DNA from 2 places in the Pseudomonas sp. MRSN 12121 genome. Region 1 is predicted to be linked to the other one. Evidence: riboswitches for the same ligand, from Rfam matches in the RefSeq annotation. Region 1 holds a riboswitch; the other holds the start of a gene.
What was found. A riboswitch is a leader RNA that binds a small molecule or an ion and turns the genes downstream of it on or off. The one in region 1 is predicted to bind cobalamin.
Positions count from the first base shown of each region.

Region 1 (10,417 bases):
CGCAGATGGCGGATCTGCTCGCCGATGGCGCCATACAGGCTCGGGTCGCCGGAGTGTACCCGGGCCACGTCCTGGCCCTTGGCATGGGCCTGTGCGATCAGCTCGACAATCTGCTCCAGGTGCAATTCGGCGCTGTTGACCACTAATTCGGCGCGATGCCCCTGCAGCACGGCTTCGGGCACCAGGGAGCCGGCATAGAGGATGACCGGGCAACTGCGGATCAGCCGCTGGCCCTTGACGGTGATCAGTTCCGGGTCGCCGGGACCTGCGCCGATAAAAAAGACGGTCATGGCGTTCTCCTGGGAAAAAAGGGGCGATGCAACCTCACAGATGAAGATTGCTCATGATCAGCGGCGGGGATTATCGAAGATTTACCCGGCGCAGGCCAAGGCGAGGGTCGCCTGGGGGCATTTTTGCCGCGGCACCAGCAGTTTCGGCGGGCGCCGGGCCAGGTGTTCGGCCAGGGCCAGGGCCGCGCTTTCGGCGACCCCATAGCACCCCGTGTGCTCATAGGCAAGCGTTGAACGATGACTGAGCTGCGGGGCATAAGGCGCCAGCTGCTGGCTGCTGAAACAGCCCAGGGGCACCTCCAGTTCGGCGGCCAGGGCCAGCAGGGCGGGTTCCTCGCGTTTCAGGTCGATGCTGGCCAGCGCCCTGATCTGAGCGCGCTCGAACCGGTGGGTGCTCAAAGTCCGGTCGAGCAGGGCGCGCAAGATTTCCACCGGGCAGCCCCGCTGGCAGCCCAGGCCGACCACCAGGGTCGGCATGGTGCCGGCGTCGGTCATGCGCTGTACCGATCGTCGCCCTTGCGGCGGAACAGCCAGGCGCTGATCAGGCCCAGGGCCATCCAGAACGCGGCGTTGGTCAGCTGCGAGGCGATCTTGAACTGCGCTTCCAGGGCCTCCGGAGCGAGCATCGAATGCACTTCCGGCTGCGGCGCGCCGATCAGGTGCGGCACGGCGAGAATGGCCACGCCCAGCACCTTCAGCAGCCAGTGGCCGGCGAACACGATCAGGGCGATACCGACGGCGGTGGAGGCGGCGGTGCCGACCCACCAGATCTGCCGTTGCGTCAGGTCTGCGGCGGCGGTGCCGGGCAGCTCGGGCGGCAGGCCTAGAGTCGGTGCCAGGCAGAAGGTCGCATAACCGGCCAGGCCCCAGAGCAGGCCCTGGGACGTGCGATTAGGTGCGCGCAGGGTGTAGAGGCCGGCCAGCATCAGGGCGAAGCCCACGGCGACCACCAGGTTGCCGCCGGTGGTGGACAGCACGCGCTGCCAGCCGTCTTCCGGCTCCCAGGCTTCGGCGTCGTGGCTATGGGCGGCGGTGCCGGCGGCATGTTCATGCGTTTCGACGGCGGGGGCCTTCTCGTAGGTTTCCGCCTGGAGGATCAGCGGGGCGACCCAGAAGCTCTGCAGCAGGGTCAGCAGCAGGGCGGCCAGCAAGCCGGCGAAACCCGCGGTGTGCGCGATACGCTTGATCATCTCGACAGGCCTCAGTGGCAAGGGAAGGCGGCGCTGTGGCGGGTATCGTGGGCGGCGTTGTGCACCGCTTCGATGTGCGAGAAACCGGCGAAATACACAAGGCACGCGCCCAGGACCGAGGCACCGATGGCGGCGATCAGGCGTTGGCTCAGGGTGGTCGTGGTGCTGGCGGAGTGGCTGGTGCTGCTGATGCTCGACATGGCGCTTCCCTCTGGGGTGTCAGCGGTTGGATCGAGCGCAGCAAAACCCCGCGAGACAGGCCCGCGGGGAATCAACAGCGCCCGCCCACCGCGGGTTGTCATGACTGTATGGCGGGCCGGTCTCCGGGCTCGCGAGGGGCGGGGCTGGCGCCTGGCCTGCAAGAATCGCCTTCCCATGCCGGACTGCTGGCACAGTGGATCTGATTCTTCGCTCGCTTACCGTTGCGGGGGCAGCACCGGACTGATCAAGGCCTTGGGCCTGTGACGCACCGGTTTCCCGTTTCACCCTGTGAAGGGCACCCGTAACAAGGCGTGTAGGAGAGCATGGGCGAGGGAGGGGCGTCAATTGGCAAGGGTTCTCGTTTTCGCAGGTCCCGGCGCGGCATGGACATTGACCGGCCTGCAAGCTCTGCGTAGCCTTGCGCTTTCGAGGTTCTTCGGCGTCTGCCGAAGCTAAGACGGGAACGCGGTAAGCCGCGGCTGCCCCCGCAACTGTAAACGGTGATGAACGATGCAAGGCCACTGCCAGGCGGCGGGAAGGCGCATCGTTCGCCAGTCGAACGACCGGCGCGCCGTCAGCCAGGAGACCTGCCTCGGACCCGATTCTCACTACAACCGGGCGGGGTGATCCGGTGGCGAACTCTTCCGTGCACCTGCCTGCGCGGTCTCGTCCCGTATGCCCGCCACCTTGCCAAAGGGCATCCGATGAAAACACTGGCCAAACTTCCCGTCACCATCGTCACCGGCTTTCTCGGCTCGGGTAAGACCACCTTGCTGCGGCACATGCTGGATAACGCCCAGGGCCGGCGCATCGCGGTGATCGTCAACGAGTTCGGCGAGCTGGGCATCGATGGCGAGATCCTCAAACAGTGCTCCATCGGCTGCACCGAGGAAGAAGCGCTCGGCCGGGTCTTCGAGCTGGCCAACGGCTGCCTGTGCTGCACCGTGCAGGAGGAGTTCTTCCCGGTGATGCGCGAGTTGGTGGCGCGTCGTGGCGACCTCGACCATATCCTCATCGAAACCTCCGGCCTGGCCCTGCCCAAACCCCTGGTCCAGGCTTTCCAGTGGCCGGAAATCCGCAGCGCCTGCACCGTCGACGCGGTGATCACCGTGGTCGACAGCCCGGCCGTGGCCGCCGGCACGTTTGCCGCCTTCCCGGACCAGGTCGACGCCCAGCGCAAGCTCGATCCGAACCTGGACCATGAGTCGCCGCTGCACGAATTGTTCGCCGACCAACTGTCCAGTGCCGACCTGGTAATTCTCAACAAGGCCGACCTGATCAGCCCGGCCGACCTGGCCAAGGTGCGCCTGGAAGTGGCCGAGGAGCTGCCGCCGGCAGTGAAAGTCATCGAGGCCAGCAGCGGCCGCCTGCCGCTGGACGTGCTGCTGGGTCTGGGCAACGGTTCGGAAGAGCACATCGACGGCCGTCACAGCCACCATGACCATCACCATGACGGCGACGACCACGATGATCATGATCACGACGCCTTCGACTCCATCTCCATCGAACTGCCCGAGGCCGACGAAAGCCTGCTGTTGGACGCCCTGACGCAACTGGTGGTCAAGCACGGTATCCTGCGGGTCAAGGGTTTTGCGGCGATCCCCAACAAGCCGATGCGCCTGCTGATCCAGGGCGTGGGCACGCGTTTCGACAAGCACTTCGACCGCAAGTGGGGCGCCGATGAGGCGCGTACCACGCGCCTGGTGCTGATCGGCCAGGAGCTGGACGCGGTGCAACTCGAGGCGCAACTGCGCGCCGCGCTCAGCGTGTAAGCCATGCACCTGCTCAGGACCCAGCCCGGCGGTTTCGTGTCGGATGACAACATTGCCGACCTGGGACAAACCCCCGCCGAGCTGGTGATCCTGTGCAGCGGCGACTCCAGCCTGGCGCTGCTGGCCGAAGCGGCCCGGCAGTTGCCGGAGGACTACCCGAGTTTTCGCCTGGCCAACCCGATGCAGGTGCAAAACCATGCATCGGTCGACCTGTATGTCGACCAGGTGCTGCGCCATGCCAAGATGATCCTGGTTTCCCTGCACGGCGGCATCGCCTATTGGCGCTACGGCATCGAGCAACTGGTGCAACTGGCGCAGCGCGGCGTGCAGTTGATCCTGGTGCCGGGCGACGACCGTCCGGACCCGGAACTGAGCGACTTGAGCACGGTGCCTGCCGCCGATCGCGAGCGTCTCTGGCATTTCCTGCGCCAGGGCGGCCTGGGCAATGCGCTGGACCTGTACCGGTGCCTGGCCAGTGGCTGGCTGGGGCGCGCTTACCCCTGGTCCGAGCCGCAGACCCTGCCGCGCACCGCGATCTACCACCCGAACACAGGCAGCGCCGCTCTCGGCGATTGGCAGGCCGACTGGCAGGCCGGTCAGCCGGTGGCGGCGTTGCTGTTCTACCGCTCGCACCTGCAGGCGGCCAATACCGCCTTTATCGATGAATTCTGCCGACGCTTGCAGGCAGCGGGCTTGAACCCGTTGCCGGTGGCCTTGGCCAGCCTGAAGGAGCCCGGCTGCCTGACGGTGGTCGAGGAGCTGCTGGATGAGGTGCAGGCGGCGGTGATCCTCAATACCACCGGGTTTGCCCAGTCCAGCCCGGAGGCGCCGCACCTGCGGCCGTTCCGCCGCGACATCCCGGTGATCCAGGCCATCTGCGCCCAGGACAACGAACCCGGCTGGCGCGCCAGCGAGCAGGGCCTGGGCCCGCGCGACCTGGCGATGCACATCGCCTTGCCGGAACTGGACGGGCGCATCATCAGCCGCCCCATCAGCTTCAAGGACCTGGCCTGGCGCAGCGAGCGCAGCCAGTCGGACGTGGTCTGCTATCGCCCGGCCCCCGAGCGCATGGACTTCGTCGCCGAACTGGCGCGGCGCTGGGTCGACCTGGCGCGGCTGGCCAATGGCGAAAAACGTATCGCCCTGATTCTCGCCAACTACCCGACCCGCGATGGCCGCATCGGCAACGGCGTGGGCCTGGACACGCCGGCGGCGGCGCTGAATATCCTGCGCGCCCTGCACGCGCGGGGCTATCCGCTGCCGGCCGAGTTGCCGGCCAGCGGTACGGCGCTGATCCAGCAATTGCTGGGCGGGGTCAGCAACGATCTGGACAGCCTCGACCTGCGTCCCTGCCAGCAAAGCCTGGCGCTGGCCGAATACCAGGCGCTGTTCGACGCGCTGCCCGAGGCCAACCGCCAGGCGGTGCTGGAGCGTTGGGGCTGTCCGGAGAACGATCCGATGTTCCGCAGCGGGCGGATGATGGTCGCCGGCCTGCGCCTGGGCCTGACCTTCGTCGGCATCCAGCCGGCGCGCGGTTACCAGGTCGACCCGAGCGCGGTCTACCACGACCCGGACCTGGTGCCGCCCCACGGCTACCTGGCGTTCTATTTCTGGCTGCGCCAGGCCTATGGCGCCCATGGGGTGATCCATGTCGGCAAGCACGGCAACCTGGAATGGCTGCCGGGCAAGGGTGTCGGCCTGTCGGAGAGCTGCTGGCCGGACCTGCTGCTGGGGCCGCTGCCGAATATCTACCCGTTCATCGTCAACGACCCAGGCGAGGGTGCCCAGGCCAAGCGCCGGACCCAGGCGGTGATCATCGATCACCTGATGCCGCCGCTGACCCGGGCCGAAACCTATGGCCCGCTGCGTGACCTGGAGCTGCTCGCCGACGAGTACTACGAAGCGCAGTTGCTCGACCCGCGGCGTGCCCGCGAATTGCAGAAAGACATTCTCAAGCTGGTGCGCCTGACCCAGATCGACCGCGAGCTGCAACTGGATGGGCAGCTCGACGGCGAGGCCGACGCGGCGCTCTGGCTGCCGCGCCTGGACACCTACCTGTGCGACCTGAAGGAATCGCAGATTCGCGATGGCCTGCATGTGTTCGGCGAATCGCCCGCCGGCCGTTTGCGCATCGACACCTTGCTGGCCTTGCTGCGCATTCCGCGGGGCGATGGCAAGGGCGCGCAGTCGAGCCTGTTGCGGGCCCTGGCCAAGGCGTTCGAGCTGGGCTTCGATCCGCTGGACTGTGCCCTGGCCGAACCCTGGAGCGGTCGCCGGCCCCAGGTTTTGCAAGCGCTCAGCGAGCAGCTGTGGCGCACCGCGGGCGATGCGCGCGAGCGCCTGGAGCTGTATGCCGGGCAGTTGATCGAAGCGGCGCTGCAAGGCGAGGTCGAACAGTTGCGCGCGCCCGGCTGGGACGAGGTGAAGGCAATCATCGACAGCCTGCGCGACGTCGTGGCACCGCGCCTGGACGCCTGCGGCCCGGCGGAGATGGGCGGCCTGCTGGACGCGCTGGATGGGCGTTTCGTTCCGGCTGGCCCCAGTGGCGCGCCGAGCCGCGGACGCCTGGACGTGCTGCCCACCGGGCGCAACTTCTATTCGGTGGATGTGCGCAACCTGCCGACCACCACCGCCTGGCGCATCGGCTTCCAGTCGGCCGACCTGATCCTCGAACGGCACCTGCAGGACCATGGCGACCACCTGCGCCAGCTCGGCCTCTCGGTGTGGGGCACGGCAACCATGCGTACCGGCGGCGACGACATCGCCCAGGCCATGGCGCTGATGGGCGTGCGCCCGGTATGGGCCACCGGCAGCCAGCGGGTCGATGACTTCGAGATTCTGCCGCTGAGCCTGCTGGATCGGCCGCGGGTGGACGTGACGCTGCGGGTGTCGGGGTTCTTCCGCGATGCCTTCGCCAACCTGATCCGGCTGTTCGACGCCGCGGTGCAGGCGGTGGCCGCGCTGGACGAACCGGACGACCTCAATCCGCTGGCGGCCAAAATCCGCGCCGAACGTGAGGCGCTGGAGCAGTCCGGGCTGGACGCCGAGGCGGCCCGACGCCAGGCCGGCTGGCGCATCTTCGGCGCCAAGCCCGGTGCCTATGGCGCGGGGGTACAGGGCGCGATCGACGGGCGCCTGTGGCAGAGCCGCGAGGACCTGGCCGAGGTCTACCTGAACTGGGGCGGCTATGCCTATGGCGGGTCCGACGAGGGTACGGCGGCCCGTGGCCAGTTCGCCCGGCGCCTGGGCCAGGTGCAGGCGGTGCTGCAGAACCAGGACAACCGCGAGCACGACCTGCTGGATTCCAACGACTACTACCAGTTCCAGGGCGGCATGCTGGCGGCGGTGGAGAGCCTCAGTGGCGCCCAGGCCGCCAGTTACCATGGCGATCACAGCCAGCCGGACCTGCCGAAGATCCGCAGCCTCAAGGAAGAGCTGAACCGGGTGATTCGCTCGCGCGCAGCCAACCCGAAGTGGATCGACGGGGTGAAACGCCACGGCTACAAGGGGGCCTTTGAAATGGCCGCCACCGTGGATAATCTGTTCGCCTTCGATGCCACGACCGCCTTGATCGACGATCACCAGTACGCCTTGCTGGCCGACGCCTATCTGCTGGACCCGGCGACCCGCGACTTTATCCGGCAGCACAACCCCCACGCGTTGCGCGATATGACCGAGCGTATGCTCGAGGCCCAGCAGCGCGGCATGTGGCAGGAGCCGGGCGAGTACCGCGAGGCCTTGGAAAACCTGTTGCTGGATATCGAGGAAGACTCCTGACGGACCCGAGGACTGCGTCCTCGATCGCGGGCAAGCCTCGCTCCTACACCGTATTCCCGTAGGAGCGAGGCTTGCCCGCGATAAGGGCCTCCCAGCCAACACCTGACCCGACCGAACCGAGAACCGACATGAGCGATACCCCACATTTCCCGCTGTCCGCCGTGGTCGGCGCCGATGACCTGAAACTGGCGCTGTGCCTGACGGCCATCGATCCGAAGATCGGCGGGGTGCTGATCGAAGGGCCGCGCGGCATGGCCAAGTCGACCCTGGCCCGGGGCCTGGCGGACCTGCTGGCCAGCGGCACCTTTGTCACCTTGCCCCTGGGCGCCACCGAAGAGCGCCTGGTAGGCACCCTGGACCTGGACGCGGCCCTGGGCGAAGGCCGTGCGCAGTTTTCCCCCGGCGTGCTGGCCAAGGCTGATGGCGGGGTGCTCTATGTCGACGAAGTGAACCTGCTGCCGGACCACCTGGTGGACCTGCTGCTGGATGTGGCCGCCAGCGGCACCAACCTGGTCGAGCGCGACGGCATTTCCCACCGGCATGCGGCCAGGTTCGTACTGATCGGCACCATGAACCCGGAGGAGGGCGAGTTGCGCCCGCAGTTGCTCGACCGCTTCGGCCTCAACGTCGCCATGGGCGGCCAGACGCCACCGGGGCAGCGTGGGCAGATCATTCGCCGGCGGCTGGATTTCGACAGCGACCCCCAGGCGTTCTGCGCACAGTGGGCGGCCGAGCAGCAAGCCTTGCGCGAACGCTGCCAACAGGCGCGGCAAGTGCTGGCGGACATCGAACTGGACGACCGGGCGCTGGAGCGCATTACCGAGCGCTGTTTCGCCGCCGGGGTCGACGGCCTGCGCGCGGACCTGGTCTGGCTGCGAGCCGCCCGGGCCCATGCGGCCTGGCGCGGTGCCCGGGCGATCGACGAGCAGGATATCGAGGCGGTGGCCGAATTCGCCCTGCGCCATCGCCGGCGCGACCTCCCGCCGAGCACGGCGCAACAGCCGCCGGCGTCCGGCCCGGCATCCGCCGCACCCTCCAGCAGCCCCGCCGAAGGCCAGGGCCAGTGGGGCGAGCTGCCGGCCCGGGCGCTGCCCACTGGCGCCCGCCGCGACGTGCCGAGCTGGCCAAAAAAGCCCTAGGCATCCGCCCCCGGTCCGACGCGGGGGCGGATGCCAGGCCCCGCGCCGGACGGTTGGACAAGGGGCGGCAAGGTCGTAGCCGCACGGCCGCCCAGGGCTCGATCAACTGGCCGGGGACCCTGCTCAACGGCCGGCCTCGGCAGCGCGACGACCTGTTGTGGCACCTGCGCAGCCGCTCGCCCCATGAGCTGTGGCTGGTGATTGTCGACGCCTCGGCCTCGACCCACCGTCATCGGGCATTGAGCGACGCCAAGGGCCTGCTGGCGCAGCTGTTCGACGATGCCTACCGCCAGCGCACGCGCCTGGCGCTGCTGACCGCCAGCGGCCGCGCGCCGAACTGGCAGGTGCAGGGCTTGAAAGCGTCCAGGGATCTGCGCGACTGGCTCGACGGGCTGGGGGCCGGCGGGGGCACGCCGTTGCTGGCGGCCCTGGCCGAGGCGGGGCAGTGGCTGGATGCCCGGCAGCGCCGCTACCCGGCCGAACGGCAGCGGGTGCTGCTGCTCACCGACGGGCGCCTGAAACACCTGCCGGCGCCGGCCGCCCTGGGCTGTCCGACCTTGCTGATCGATATCGAGCGCGGGCCGATCCGCCTGGGCCGCGCGCGCGAACTGGCGCAGCGGCTGGCGGCGGAGTACCGGCACATCGACGGCCTGTGAGGACGATGTGCGCCTGCGAGGTTGTCAGCGCAATGTGCGTTCCACCATTCCTCGCAGCCAGTTGGTTTTGGCCAGTTCGATGACTTCATCGCCGCGTCCGCTCATCACGGCCTTGAGCATGTACAGGCTGAAGCCCTTGGCCTGTTCCAGCTTGATGGCCGGCGGCATCGCCAGCTCCTGGGTCGCGGTGACCACATCCACCAGCACCGGGCCATCGTGGGCCAGGGCGGTGCGCAAGGCGCCCTCCAGGGCATTGGACTGCTCGACCCGGATGCCAAGGATGCCCATCGCGTTGGCCATCGCGGCGAAATCCGGGTTGTGCAGGTCGGTGCCGGTGTCCAGGTAACCGCTGGCTTTCATCTCCATGGCGACGAAGCCCAGGGACGCGTTGTCGTAGACGATGATTTTCACCGGCAGCCTTAGTTGCGCCAGGGAAATGAAGTCCCCCAGGAGCATGCTGAAACCGCCGTCGCCCGACAGCGAAATCACCTGGCGATCGGGGAAGGCCGCCTGGGCGCCCATGGCCTGGGGCATGGCGTTGGCCATCGAGCCATGGTTGAACGAGCCGAGCAGACGGCGTCGGCCGTTCATTTTCAGGTAGCGCGCGGCCCAGACGGTCGGGGTGCCGACATCGGCGGTGAAGATCGCGTCGTCGTCCGCCAACTCGCTGAGCAGGCGGGTGAGGTACTGCGGATGGATCGGCCGGTCGTCGGCCGCGGGCCGGGCCAGGTCGTCCAGGCCCTGGCGGGCCTTGCGGTAATGTTCGAGGGATTCCTCGAGGAACCGCCGGTCGCCGTTGTAGGGCAGGCGCGGCAACAGGGCGGCGAGGGTCTCGCCGACGTCTGCGGCGATGCCCAGGTCCAGGGGCACCCGCCGGCCCAGGGCCTCCGGGTTGCGGTCGATCTGCACCACGGTCGCCTGGCCGGGGTAGAACTGGCGGTAGGGGAAGTCGGTGCCGAGCATCACCAGGGTGTCGCAGTTGAGCATCGCGTGATAACCCGAACTGAAGCCGATCAGCCCGGTCATGCCGACATCGAAAGGGTTGTCCCATTCCAGGTGCTCCTTGCCCCGCAGCGCATGCACCACGGGGGCGCCCAGGGCATCGGCCAGGGCCACCACCTGGTCATGGGCACCGGCGCAGCCACTGCCGCACAGCAGGGTGACCGCCTTGCCATGGCTCAGCAGCCGCACCAACTGGTCGAGGTCATGGGGCGCGGGCAAGGTGCGCGGCGCCGCCAGGGCGGGCCACGGCTTGAGGTCGTCCTCGACTTCCTGCAAGGCCACGTCACCGGGAACCACCACCACCGCCACACCGCGCTTGAGCAGCGCGGCGCGCATGGCTCGGTGCAGCACCTGGGGCATCTGCGCCGGGTTGCTCACCAGTTCGACGAA
Region 1 is NZ_CP010892.1:4,248,560-4,258,976, reverse strand. Features, by position in the region: gene cobM (precorrin-4 C(11)-methyltransferase) at 1-290, opposite strand, end outside; gene TO66_RS19275 (cobalamin biosynthesis protein) at 372-785, opposite strand; gene TO66_RS19270 (CbtA family protein) at 782-1,480, opposite strand; gene TO66_RS19265 (CbtB-domain containing protein) at 1,492-1,680, opposite strand; cobalamin riboswitch at 1,777-1,999, opposite strand; cobalamin riboswitch at 2,094-2,291, shown strand; gene cobW (cobalamin biosynthesis protein CobW) at 2,386-3,453, shown strand; gene cobN (cobaltochelatase subunit CobN) at 3,457-7,230, shown strand; gene TO66_RS19250 (ATP-binding protein) at 7,359-8,369, shown strand; gene TO66_RS19245 (VWA domain-containing protein) at 8,423-9,025, shown strand; gene poxB (ubiquinone-dependent pyruvate dehydrogenase) at 9,050-10,417, opposite strand, start outside.

Region 2 (10,417 bases), 870 kb from region 1:
GTCGAAATCGGTGTGGTTGCTGATGCGCGGCAGTACCGGCACCAGCACTTTCAGCACTTGCGCGGCCTTGTCGGCCTGGCGCCGGTCGATGCCGTCCTCGGCTTCCAGGTGCAGGTCCGTCACGTAGGGCAATACGCCGATCACCGGCTTGCCGGTACGCGTTTCGAGCCAGTCGAGGCCTGGCTGCAACAGCGCGATGTCGCCGCGGAAGCGGTTGATGACGAACCCTTTGACCCGCTCCTGCTCGCTCGGCGACAGCAGCTCCAGGGTGCCGACCAGATGGGCGAACACCCCGCCGCGATTGATGTCGGCGATCAGGATCACCGGGCAGTCCACCGCCTCGGCAAATCCCATGTTGGCGATATCGCCGGCGCGCAGGTTGATCTCCGCCGGCGAGCCGGCGCCCTCCACCATCACCACCGGATAGGCCGCGCTCAAGCGTCGGTGAGAGGCCAGCACGGCCTGCATGGCGATGGCCTTGTAGTCGTGATAGGCCACGGCGTTCATGCTGGTCACCGCGCGACCGTGAATGATCACCTGGGCCCCGGTGTCGCTGTTGGGCTTGAGCAGTACCGGGTTCATGTCGGTATGCGGTTCCAAGTACGCGGCCTGGGCCTGCACCGCCTGCGCCCGGCCGATCTCGCCGCCATCGGCGGTCACCGCGCTGTTGAGCGCCATGTTCTGCGGCTTGAAGGGCACGACGCCGCCCCCTTGGCGCGTCAGCCAGCGGCAAAGCGCCGTCACCAGAGTGCTCTTGCCCGCATCGGAGGTGGTGCCTTGCACCATCAGGGTGGTCATGGGTGTTCCTTGGCGTAGGCGACGAGTGCCTGTTCGAGACGCGTCCAGTCGGCTTCGTCGGCCGGCAGGCCGAAACGCAGGCTGCTGTCATGGGCGAACAGGCGCAGCAGGATGCCCCGGCGCGCCATGAACTCATGCACCTGCTCGGCGCGCTCGGTGATCAGCCATTGGAACAACGCGCAGCCACCCTGGGGTTTCAGGCCGTGACGCTCGAGCAGCAGCGCCAGACGCAGGCTTGCCGCTTCACTGCGCGCCCGTTGTCGTGCATGGCCTTCGCTGTCGCGCAGGCACACCTGCCCCAGCACCCGGGTCGGCCCGCTGACGGCCCAGGGCCCGACCTGCTCGGCCAGCAATCGCAGCAGCTTGCGCTCGGCCAGCACGAAGCCCAGGCGCACACCGGCCAGGCCGAAAAACTTGCCGAAGGAGCGCAGCACGATCAGCCCCACCTGGTCGGACCGGGCCGCCAGGCTCAATTGCGGCGTGTTGTCCATGAAGGCTTCGTCGACCACCAGCCAGCCACCGCGCTGCGCCAGACGCGCATGCCAGTCGAGCAGGCGCTCCGGGGTCAGGCTCAGGCCCGTGGGGTTGTTCGGATTGACCACCACCAGTACGTCCAGGCTGTCGAGGAAGAAGTCCACTTCCTGTTCCAGCACTTCGCGCACGATGTAGCCGCTGCGGCGCCAGGCTTCGGCATGCTCGGCATAACAGGGCGAGAGCACGCCGACCTTGCCGGCGCGACGCAGACGCGGCAGCAACTGGATCGCCGCCTGGGAACCGGGCACCGGCAATACATGGGGGGCGCCGTAATAGTCGCGGGCGGCCTGCTCCAGGCCGTCTTCGGTTTCCGGCAAACGGGCCCAGGCGCGCATGCCTATCTCGGGAATCGGCCACGGCCAAGGCGCCAGTCCGCTGGACAGGTCCAGCCAGTCGGCCTCGGCAATGCCGTACTGTTCAGCCGCCTGGCGCAGGCGGCCACCGTGCTCAAGCATAGAATTGCGCTCCCAGGCAAAGAATCAACAGCCACAACCAGACCCCATGCTGCACCAGCCGCCAGCCGCGATCGATCGATGCCGCGTCGGCCGGCGGGCCTTCGCCCAACGTTGGGCGCTGGTGCAACTCGCCGTGATAGATCGCCGCGCCGCCCAGCTCGACCCCCAGCGCGCCCGCGCCGGCAGCCATCACCGGGCCGGCGTTGGGGCTGTCCCAGGTCGGCCCCTGGCGGCGCCAGCATTTCAGGGCCAGGCGGGTCTTGCCCAGTACGGCGTAAGTCAGCGCCACCAGCCGCGCCGGAATGTAATTGAGCACGTCGTCGATCTTCGCCGCCGCCCAGCCAAAGCGTTCGAACCGCTCATTACGATAGCCCCACATGGCATCCAGGGTATTGCTCAGGCGATAGAGCACCACGCCCGGCACGCCGGCCACGGCAAACCAGAACAAGGCGGCGAACACCGCGTCGCTGCCGTTCTCCAGCACCGACTCGGTCGCGGCACGGGCGACGCCGGTGGCGTCCAACTCGCTGGTCTGGCGGCTGACCAGGTAACCCACCCGCTGCCGCGCCTGGTCCAGGTCATCGCTACGCAGGGCCCGGGCCACCGGCTCGACATGCTCGCCAAGGCTGCGCAGGCCGAGGGCGCAATACAGCGCCAGGATGTCGAACAGCCAGCCGATATAAGGCAGCCAGGAAAACAGCGTCGCCAGCAACGTCAGCGGCAGCACCGCGATGACCCAGGCGGTGACGCCATGGCTGCGCCAGCCGCGGCCGCCGGAGTTGAAACGCTGCTCGATGCGATCGGCGAAACGGCCGAACTCCACCAGCGGGTGCCAGCGCTTGGGTTCCCCCAGCAACGCATCCAGCGCTACCGCGGCGACACTCAGCAACGCCACGCTCATTGACTCACTCCCCAATAGTTTTCATACAGCAATTCGTTCAGCGGGCGCTCCCGCGCCCAGCCTTCGAGCACCAGCATCGGCGCCGGGTAAAACTCGTCCACCGGCCCCAGGCACAGCACCGCCAACGGCTTGGCCCCGGCCGGCAGACCCAGCAAGCGGCCCAGGGCAACGGGCTCGAACAGCGATACCCAGCCCATGCCCAACCCTTCGGCACGAGCCGCCAGCCACAGGTTCTGAATGGCGCAGGAGAGCGAGGCCAGGTCCATTTCCGGCAAGGTCCGGCGCCCGAAGATATGCCGCTCGCGATCGTCCATCAGCGCCGCCACCAGCACTTCGGCGCAGTCGTGGATGCCTTCGACCTTGAGCTTCATGAATTCGTCGGAGCGTTCGCCCAGGGCCTCGGCCGTGCGTACCCGCTCCTCTTCCACCAGTTGCTGGATCTGCCCACGCAACGCGCGGTCGCTGATACGGATGAAACGCCAGGGCTGCATCAGACCGACGCTCGGCGCCTGGTGCGCGGCCTCCAGCAGGCGCCGCAGGACCTGCGGCTCGACCGTGCCCCCGGTGAAATGGCGCATGTCGCGCCGCTCGGCGATCGCACGGTAGACCGCTGCACGCTCGGTCGCGGAAAAGGCGTTGTCGGTCATGGACGCTGCGAACCTTCAGGCGCCAACAGCGCCGCGATCGCTCCGGGGTTGGACGGGAAATAGAAATGCACATACGAGGCTGTCAGTCGCCCCTGGCGATACACCGCTTCCGCACCGCGCCCGCCGTTCGGGCTCTGGCCTCGGGCGATCGGCACCAGCTCGGTGCTGGTCAACGAATGATGGTAGGTGTGGCCGCGCAGCGCGCCTTCCGGCAACGCCACCGCCTGCAACGCCAGGGCCGCCAGGCGCTTTTGCATCACCGCGTCGCCGGGCAGCAGGCCCAGCAGCACGGCGCGTTCGCCCTCGACGTCGGTCAGCGAATCCAGCAGGTACAACATGCCGCCGCACTCGGCGAGCAAGGGCTTGCCCGCGGCATGGTGCGCGCGGATCGCGCTGAGCATCGAGCCATTCGCCGCCAACGCCCGGTGATGCAGTTCCGGGTAACCGCCCGGCAGGTACAGGCTGTCCGCCTCGGGCAGCATGGCGTCATGGAGCGGCGAGAAAAAACGCAACTCGGCGCCCATCGCGCGCAACAGATCGAGGCTCGCACCATAGGTAAAGGCAAAGGCTTCGTCGCGGGCCACGGCAATGCGCACGCCGGCCAGCAATGGCTCGACGACAGGCACCGGCGGTGCGGCGAACTCGACGGCCGGCGGCAGGGCCACCTGGCAACTGTCGGCCAGGGCCGCGGCGGCCGCGTCGAGGCGCAGGTCCAGGTCGTTGAGTTCACTGGCCTGCACCAACCCCAGGTGACGACTGGGCAGTTCGATCCCGGTTTCCCGCGACAAGGCGCCGTACCAGCGCAGGCCTTCGGTCAGGCTACCTTCGAGCAACTGCGCATGACGCAGCGTGCCGACCCGGTTGGCCAGCACGCCGGCGAACGGCAGGTCCGGCTGATAACGCGCCAGCCCCAGCGCCAGGGCACCGAAGGTCTGGGCCATCGCCGTGCCGTCGATCACCGCCAGCACCGGCACCCCGAAATGCCGCGCCAGGTCGGCGCTGGACGGCGTACCGTCGAACAGCCCCATCACGCCTTCGATCAGGATCAGGTCCGCCTCGCCCGCGGCTTCCCACAGCAGGCGCCGGCTCTCCTGCTCGCCGACCATCCACATGTCCAGCTGGTACACCGGGGCGCCGCTGGCGCGCTCGAGGATCATCGGGTCGAGAAAGTCCGGTCCGCACTTGAAGACCCGCACCTTGCGCCCCTGGTTGCGATGCAGGCGGGCGAGCGCGGCGGTCACGGTGGTCTTGCCCTGGCCGGAAGCCGGCGCGGCAATCAGTACCGCGGGGCAATGACGGGCATCCCTCACAGTTCGACGCCCTTCTGAGCCTTGATCCCGGCCTGGAAGGCGTGCTTGACCATGCCCATCTCGGTGACGGTGTCGGCCAGTTCGATCATCTGCGGCTGGGCGCCGCGACCAGTCACCACCACATGCTGCATGGGCGGGCGGGCCTGAAGATCGCCGAGCACCTGGTCCAGGTCGAGATAACCGTGCTTGAGGGCAATGTTCAGCTCATCGAGCACCACCAGGCCGATTCCCGGGTCACGCAGCAGCTCCCGGGAAACCGCCCAGGCCGCTTCGGCCGCGGCGATGTCGCGCTGGCGGTCCTGGGTTTCCCAGGTGAAGCCTTCGCCCATCACATGGAAACGCACCTGCTCCGGGAAACGCCGGAAAAACAGCTCCTCGCCCGTGCTGTTGCGGCCCTTGATGAACTGCACCACGCCACATTGCATACCGTGGCCCATGGCCCGCGCGAGCATGCCGAAGGCCGAGCTGCTCTTGCCCTTGCCGTTGCCGGTCAGCACCAGCAACAGCCCGCACTCGTTCGGCGAATTGGCGATGCGTTCGTCGATCACGGCTTTTTTGCGTTGCATGCGCGCCAGATGGCGTTCGTCACGATCGGGGGACTCAGTCATGGGGCAGCTCTCCGTTGGGGCTGGATAACGGGGGGCAGGCATAGGAATAGACGGCGCAAGCCTGGCATCGCCCACCGTGATGCCGTTGGATGGATCAGGCCGGTCTCCGGGCTTGTGAGTGGCGTGGATGCCCAACTGCGCGCCTTCCCATGTCGACCATCGACACAGTGGCATCGAGCGCAGTCTTGACTCATTTACCGTTGCGGGGGCAGCGCCGGAATCGTCATGTGCGCCTATCGGCACGGGGACTCACCGGCTTCCCTGTTTCACTCTGTCGACCCACGGCCACAGAGCACCTGAAACAAGTCGCGAAGGTTAGAGGGTTGGGGGTGGAGCGTCAATGAAAGCCAGGGCCTGGCGAATCGGCGAATGACTGCAGATGGCAAACGCGACGCGAATCTTGTGCCACACTCAAGGCAGTGATATCAAATAGCCATATTCGCTTCAAAAAACTCCAAAATCTCAACAATAATAGGAAAAGTCCGATGCAAGGCATGATCATCAGCAATCCGAAACTGGAATTCCTGCGCCCTGCCCTGGAACGCTGGTTCGATTGCATCGACCGCTACAACTCCGTACGTGGCGATAACGAAAGCCCGTACTGGTTCGACGAAAAAGCCAACCTGGGACTGCTCTCCTCCGCGGCCTGGATGGCGGAAATGGTCACGCTGGAACATACCCCGAGCAAAAAGCAGCTCGAAGAAGGCAACCGCAACGGGCGCACCGACCTCTACATCGCCACTCAGGAAGAGCGCGTCTATATCCAGGCCACCCAGCGCTGGCCCCGAGTCAACAGCCTGCACCTGACCCAACCGTTGCTGGATGCCGCCAGCGATGCGAAAAAAGCCAGCTACCCCAGCGACCTGAGGCTCGGCTGCCTGTTCGTCACGCCGCAGAAGACCCAGCACAGCGCCACCCCGGAAGAACTGCAGGACATGGTCGACGATCTGCAAAAGGAACACTGCTGCGCCGTGGCCTGGTACTTCCCCTACGCCTATCGCAAATTGCGCAACGACACCGGCAACTACCACCCGGGCATTGCCGTACTGTTCAAGGAAGCTCACTGACACGGTTGAACCATCACCGGCCTGTGCTTCTCTATGACTACACCGACATCGTGCATTCATAGGGAAGTCAGCATGTTCAAGTTACGCTACGCCATTCTCATCACCGCCGCCGCAGGCCTCGCCGCCTGCGGCGAAAGCTCCAGCCTCCAAGTCTCCGATGGCACCGGGCCCTCGCCGAAACTGCCCGAGCCGAACAAGACCCTGATCCCGACCGTGAACATCGCCCCGGCGATCGGCTGGCCGCAAGGCGCCAAGCCGGTGGCCGCCGCCGGCACCCAGGTGGCGGCCTTCGCCGAGGGCCTGGACCATCCGCGCTGGCTGTATGTGCTGCCCAACGGCGACGTGCTGGTCGCCGAGACCAACGCTCCGCCCAAGCCCGATGACAGCAAGGGCATCCGCGGCTGGGTGATGGGCAAGGTCATGGGCCGCGCCGGGGCCGGCGTACCCAGCCCGAACCGCATCACCCTGCTGCGCGACAAGGACCATGACGGCGTGGCGGAAACCCGCACGGTGTTCCTGGACAACCTCAACTCCCCATTCGGCATGGCGCTCGTGGGCAACGACCTGTACGTCGCCGACACCGATCGGCTGCTGCGCTTCCCTTATCAGGAGGGGGATACCCGGATCAGCGCCCAACCGACCAAAGTGGTGGACCTGCCCGGCGGCACGCTGAACCATCACTGGACCAAAAACGTGATTGCCAGCCAGGACGGCAGCAAGCTGTACGTCACCGTCGGCTCCAACAGCAACGTCGGCGAGAACGGGCTGGACCAGGAAGAAGGCCGCGCGGCGATCTGGGAAGTCGATCGGGCCACCGGCCAGCAGCGGATTTTCGCCTCCGGTCTGCGCAACCCCAACGGCATGGCCTGGGAACCGCAAAGCGGGCAGCTATGGACCGCAGTCAACGAGCGCGACGAAATCGGCAGCGACCTGGTGCCGGACTACATCACTTCGGTCAAGGACGGCGCCTTCTATGGCTGGCCCTTCAGCTATTACGGCCAGCATGTGGACGTGCGCGTCACACCGCAGAATCCGGAACTGGTGGCCAAGGCCATCGCCCCGGACTACGCCGTCGGTCCGCATACCGCGTCCCTGGGCCTGGCATTCGCCGAAGGCAGCAAGCTGCCGGCGCCTTTCACCCAGGGTGCGTTCATCGGTCAGCACGGCTCCTGGAATCGCAAGCCCCACAGCGGCTACAAGGTGATTTTCGTGCCCTTCGCCAATGGCAAGCCGACAGGTCAACCCGTGGACGTGCTGACAGGCTTTCTGAGCGCGGACGAAAAAGCCATGGGCCGTCCGGTCGGCGTCGTGATCGACAAGCAAGGGGATCTGCTGGTGGCCGACGACGTCGGCAACAAGGTCTGGCGCGTGTCGGCGGCGGACAAACCGCAGGCTCAGTAAGGAAAGCGTCGTCGAGGTTGAGGTGACGCGCAGTCATCGCAACCTCGACGCGAGGGGGAAGCTAAGGGTTGTGCGCCAGATGCTCTGGCTGCAGCACGCGCTTGGCGCTCAGGTAGGCTTTTTGCCAATAGGCCTTGGACAGGCTGTCCAGCTTCACCGTGCCGCCAGTGGCCGGCGCATGCACGAAGCGGCCCTCGCCGACATAAATGCCGGCATGGCTGACCTGGGAGCCGCCATTGGTGGCAAAAAAAATCAGGTCGCCGGTCTGCAAAGCGTTCTTGCCCACATCCGGTGCTCGCATGCCAATCATTTCGCGCGTGGAGCGAGGCAGCGAGATACCGGCCGCATCGCGGTAGACATAACCGATCAGGCCGCTGCAATCGAATCCGGAATCCGGCGTGTTGCCGCCCCAGCGATAAGGCGTACCCACTAGCCCCAGGGCGCGAAACAGTACGTCTTCGGCAGCTGGCGAGAAGGTGGCCTGGGGGGTATTGAAAACGGGAGCACGTACCACGGGCGCGGGAGGCGGGGTACGACTGGCGCACGCGCTGAGCAGCGCGGCGAGAGCGATCAATGCAAGGCGGGCCGACGTCGACATATGCAGAACAATCCTGATCTGGATGCGGCTTTCTCTGCCGTGAGGCCGAAAACAAAACCGCGTAAGCAGGGCTTACGCGGTTAGTTTTCAACAATAGATCAGAATTCTAGCGTCTACGCGCCAAACTTCAAGTAAGACTTTAAGTTTGCCTTACAAAAAGTCCGCTTATTTACGCGCGGTGACCACAGTCGGGGCCATCGCAAGGGCGCGCTTGGCTTCGATGAAGGTCTTGCTCCAGTAGCTGTCACCCAGGCTGTCTACCCGGACACCACCACTACGGCGGCTGCTGGAATGGATGAACTGGTCGTCGCCCAGGTAGATGCCAGCGTGGCTGACACGACCGCGGCGGCCATTGGTGGCGAAGAACAGCAGATCGCCGGGTTGCAGCTTGTTACGCGCAACCAGCGGGGCGTCAACGTTGATCATTTCGCGAGTGGAGCGCGGCAGGTTCATGCCCGCTTCTTCACGGAACAGGTAGCCGATGAAACCACTGCAATCGAAGCCGGCTTCGGAGGTGCCGCCGAAACGGTAACGGGTACCGATCAGGGACATGCCGCGCTCGAGGATGCTGTCGGCCAGTACCGGCAACTGGTAAGGCTTGCTGTCGGCGAACTCGGCGAGTTCTTTTTCGGTTGCCAGTTCTTCCTGGTAAATAGCGGAAGAGCGGGCTTTTGAAGAGTTCTGGACCTGCTGCTGAGGTTCCTGCTGGCTCACCGGAGAGTGGGTGGCGCAACCAAACAACAGGGTAACGAGTGCAAGAGGCACGAGGGGTGCGAAGCGCTTCAGCATGGGCACGACCGTGGCTAAAAGTTATAAAGAAGCCGCGACTATGCCTTCTATCGCTCTCATTTGCAAATTCAATCGATTAATTTGTGACTTATCGGTTTCCTGTTTACATCTAAGGCCTTAAGCCCATTTTAAACGCACACGCCTCTGGAACCGCTTCCGGATGCGGGTTTTCTGGCGCCTGGAATATGCCGAAAAGCCCCTGCGAGCCGCTGTTTTACCAGCCCAGGGTTTCTTTCAGGAAGGGAATGGTGAGCTTGCGCTGGGCTTGCAGGGAGGCCTGATCGAGACGCTCCAGCAACTCGAACAACGCGCTCATGCTGCGAGTGCCGCGGGTCAGGATGAAATGCCCGACCTCATCGGTCAGGTGCAGCCCACGACGGGAAGCGCGCAGCTGCAATGCGCGCAGTTTGTCTTCGTCGGAGAGTGGACGCATCTGGAAGATCAGCGCCAGGGTCAGGCGCGACTTGAGGTCCGCCAGCTTCACCGGCAATTCCCGCGGAGAAGTCGAAGCCGCGATCAGCAGGCGCCGACCGCTGTCACGCAGGCGGTTGAACAGATGGAACAGCGCCTCTTCCCAGTCAGCCTTGCCCGCCACCGCCTGCAGGTCGTCGAGGCAGACCAGTTCGTACTGCTCAAGGTTGTCGAGGATTTCGATACCGCGATCCAGCAACTCCGCCAGGGGCAGGTAGACCGCCGGCTCTCCCAACTGCTCGAACCGCAGGCAAGCAGCCTGCAGCAAGTGCGTGCGCCCTACCCCATCCTTGCCCCAGAGATAGATCAGGCTTTCGGTCCAGCCGGCGTCGGCTTCGCAAAGCCGCTCGACATAGCCGAGTGCAGCGGCATTGGCGCCTGGGTAGTAGTTGATGAAGGTGGCGTCATCACGCAGACGCACACCTAGGGGCAGCTGAATCGGTTTCATGCTGACTGAACAGTTCCAAACGAACCGTTAGTGGCCTCTGTGTAAAGTTTGCAAAGTTTATACCCGTGACGCCGGGCGCACAATGCAGCAGACCACAAGCAAAATCAAAGGTTTGCGTTAGCCTGGGGAAATCTCGAGGGTTTCTTTGACGCAGGTTGTGACAGCCACAAGAACCTCCGGAGCCACTCGCCCGCCAGGCGAGCGCCCCGAAGGCACAGGGACCGGGTGACTACTGCCCGGCCCCGTCCGCTCCGCTATAGATGTCGGAGTCCTTATACAAGTCGTGCACGTGGCGCACCAGCACCATGATCACCGCCGCCACCGGCAACGCCAGCAGAACGCCGGTGAAGCCGAACAGCTCGCCCCCCGCGAGAATCGCGAAGATCACCG
Region 2 is NZ_CP010892.1:5,123,094-5,133,510, forward strand. Features, by position in the region: gene TO66_RS23150 (cobyric acid synthase) at 1-798, opposite strand, end outside; gene cobD (threonine-phosphate decarboxylase CobD) at 795-1,787, opposite strand; gene cbiB (adenosylcobinamide-phosphate synthase CbiB) at 1,780-2,688, opposite strand; gene bluB (5,6-dimethylbenzimidazole synthase) at 2,685-3,335, opposite strand; gene TO66_RS23170 (cobyrinate a,c-diamide synthase) at 3,332-4,645, opposite strand; gene cobO (cob(I)yrinic acid a,c-diamide adenosyltransferase) at 4,642-5,253, opposite strand; cobalamin riboswitch at 5,333-5,568, opposite strand; gene TO66_RS23180 (hypothetical protein) at 5,739-6,320, shown strand; gene TO66_RS23185 (sorbosone dehydrogenase family protein) at 6,393-7,721, shown strand; gene TO66_RS23190 (C40 family peptidase) at 7,783-8,319, opposite strand; gene TO66_RS23195 (C40 family peptidase) at 8,485-9,108, opposite strand; gene hda (DnaA regulatory inactivator Hda) at 9,323-10,027, opposite strand; gene TO66_RS23205 (AI-2E family transporter) at 10,257-10,417, opposite strand, start outside.
Region 2: linked by a shared signal. The riboswitch ahead of cobO (cob(I)yrinic acid a,c-diamide adenosyltransferase) and the one ahead of cobW (cobalamin biosynthesis protein CobW) in region 1 are both predicted to bind cobalamin.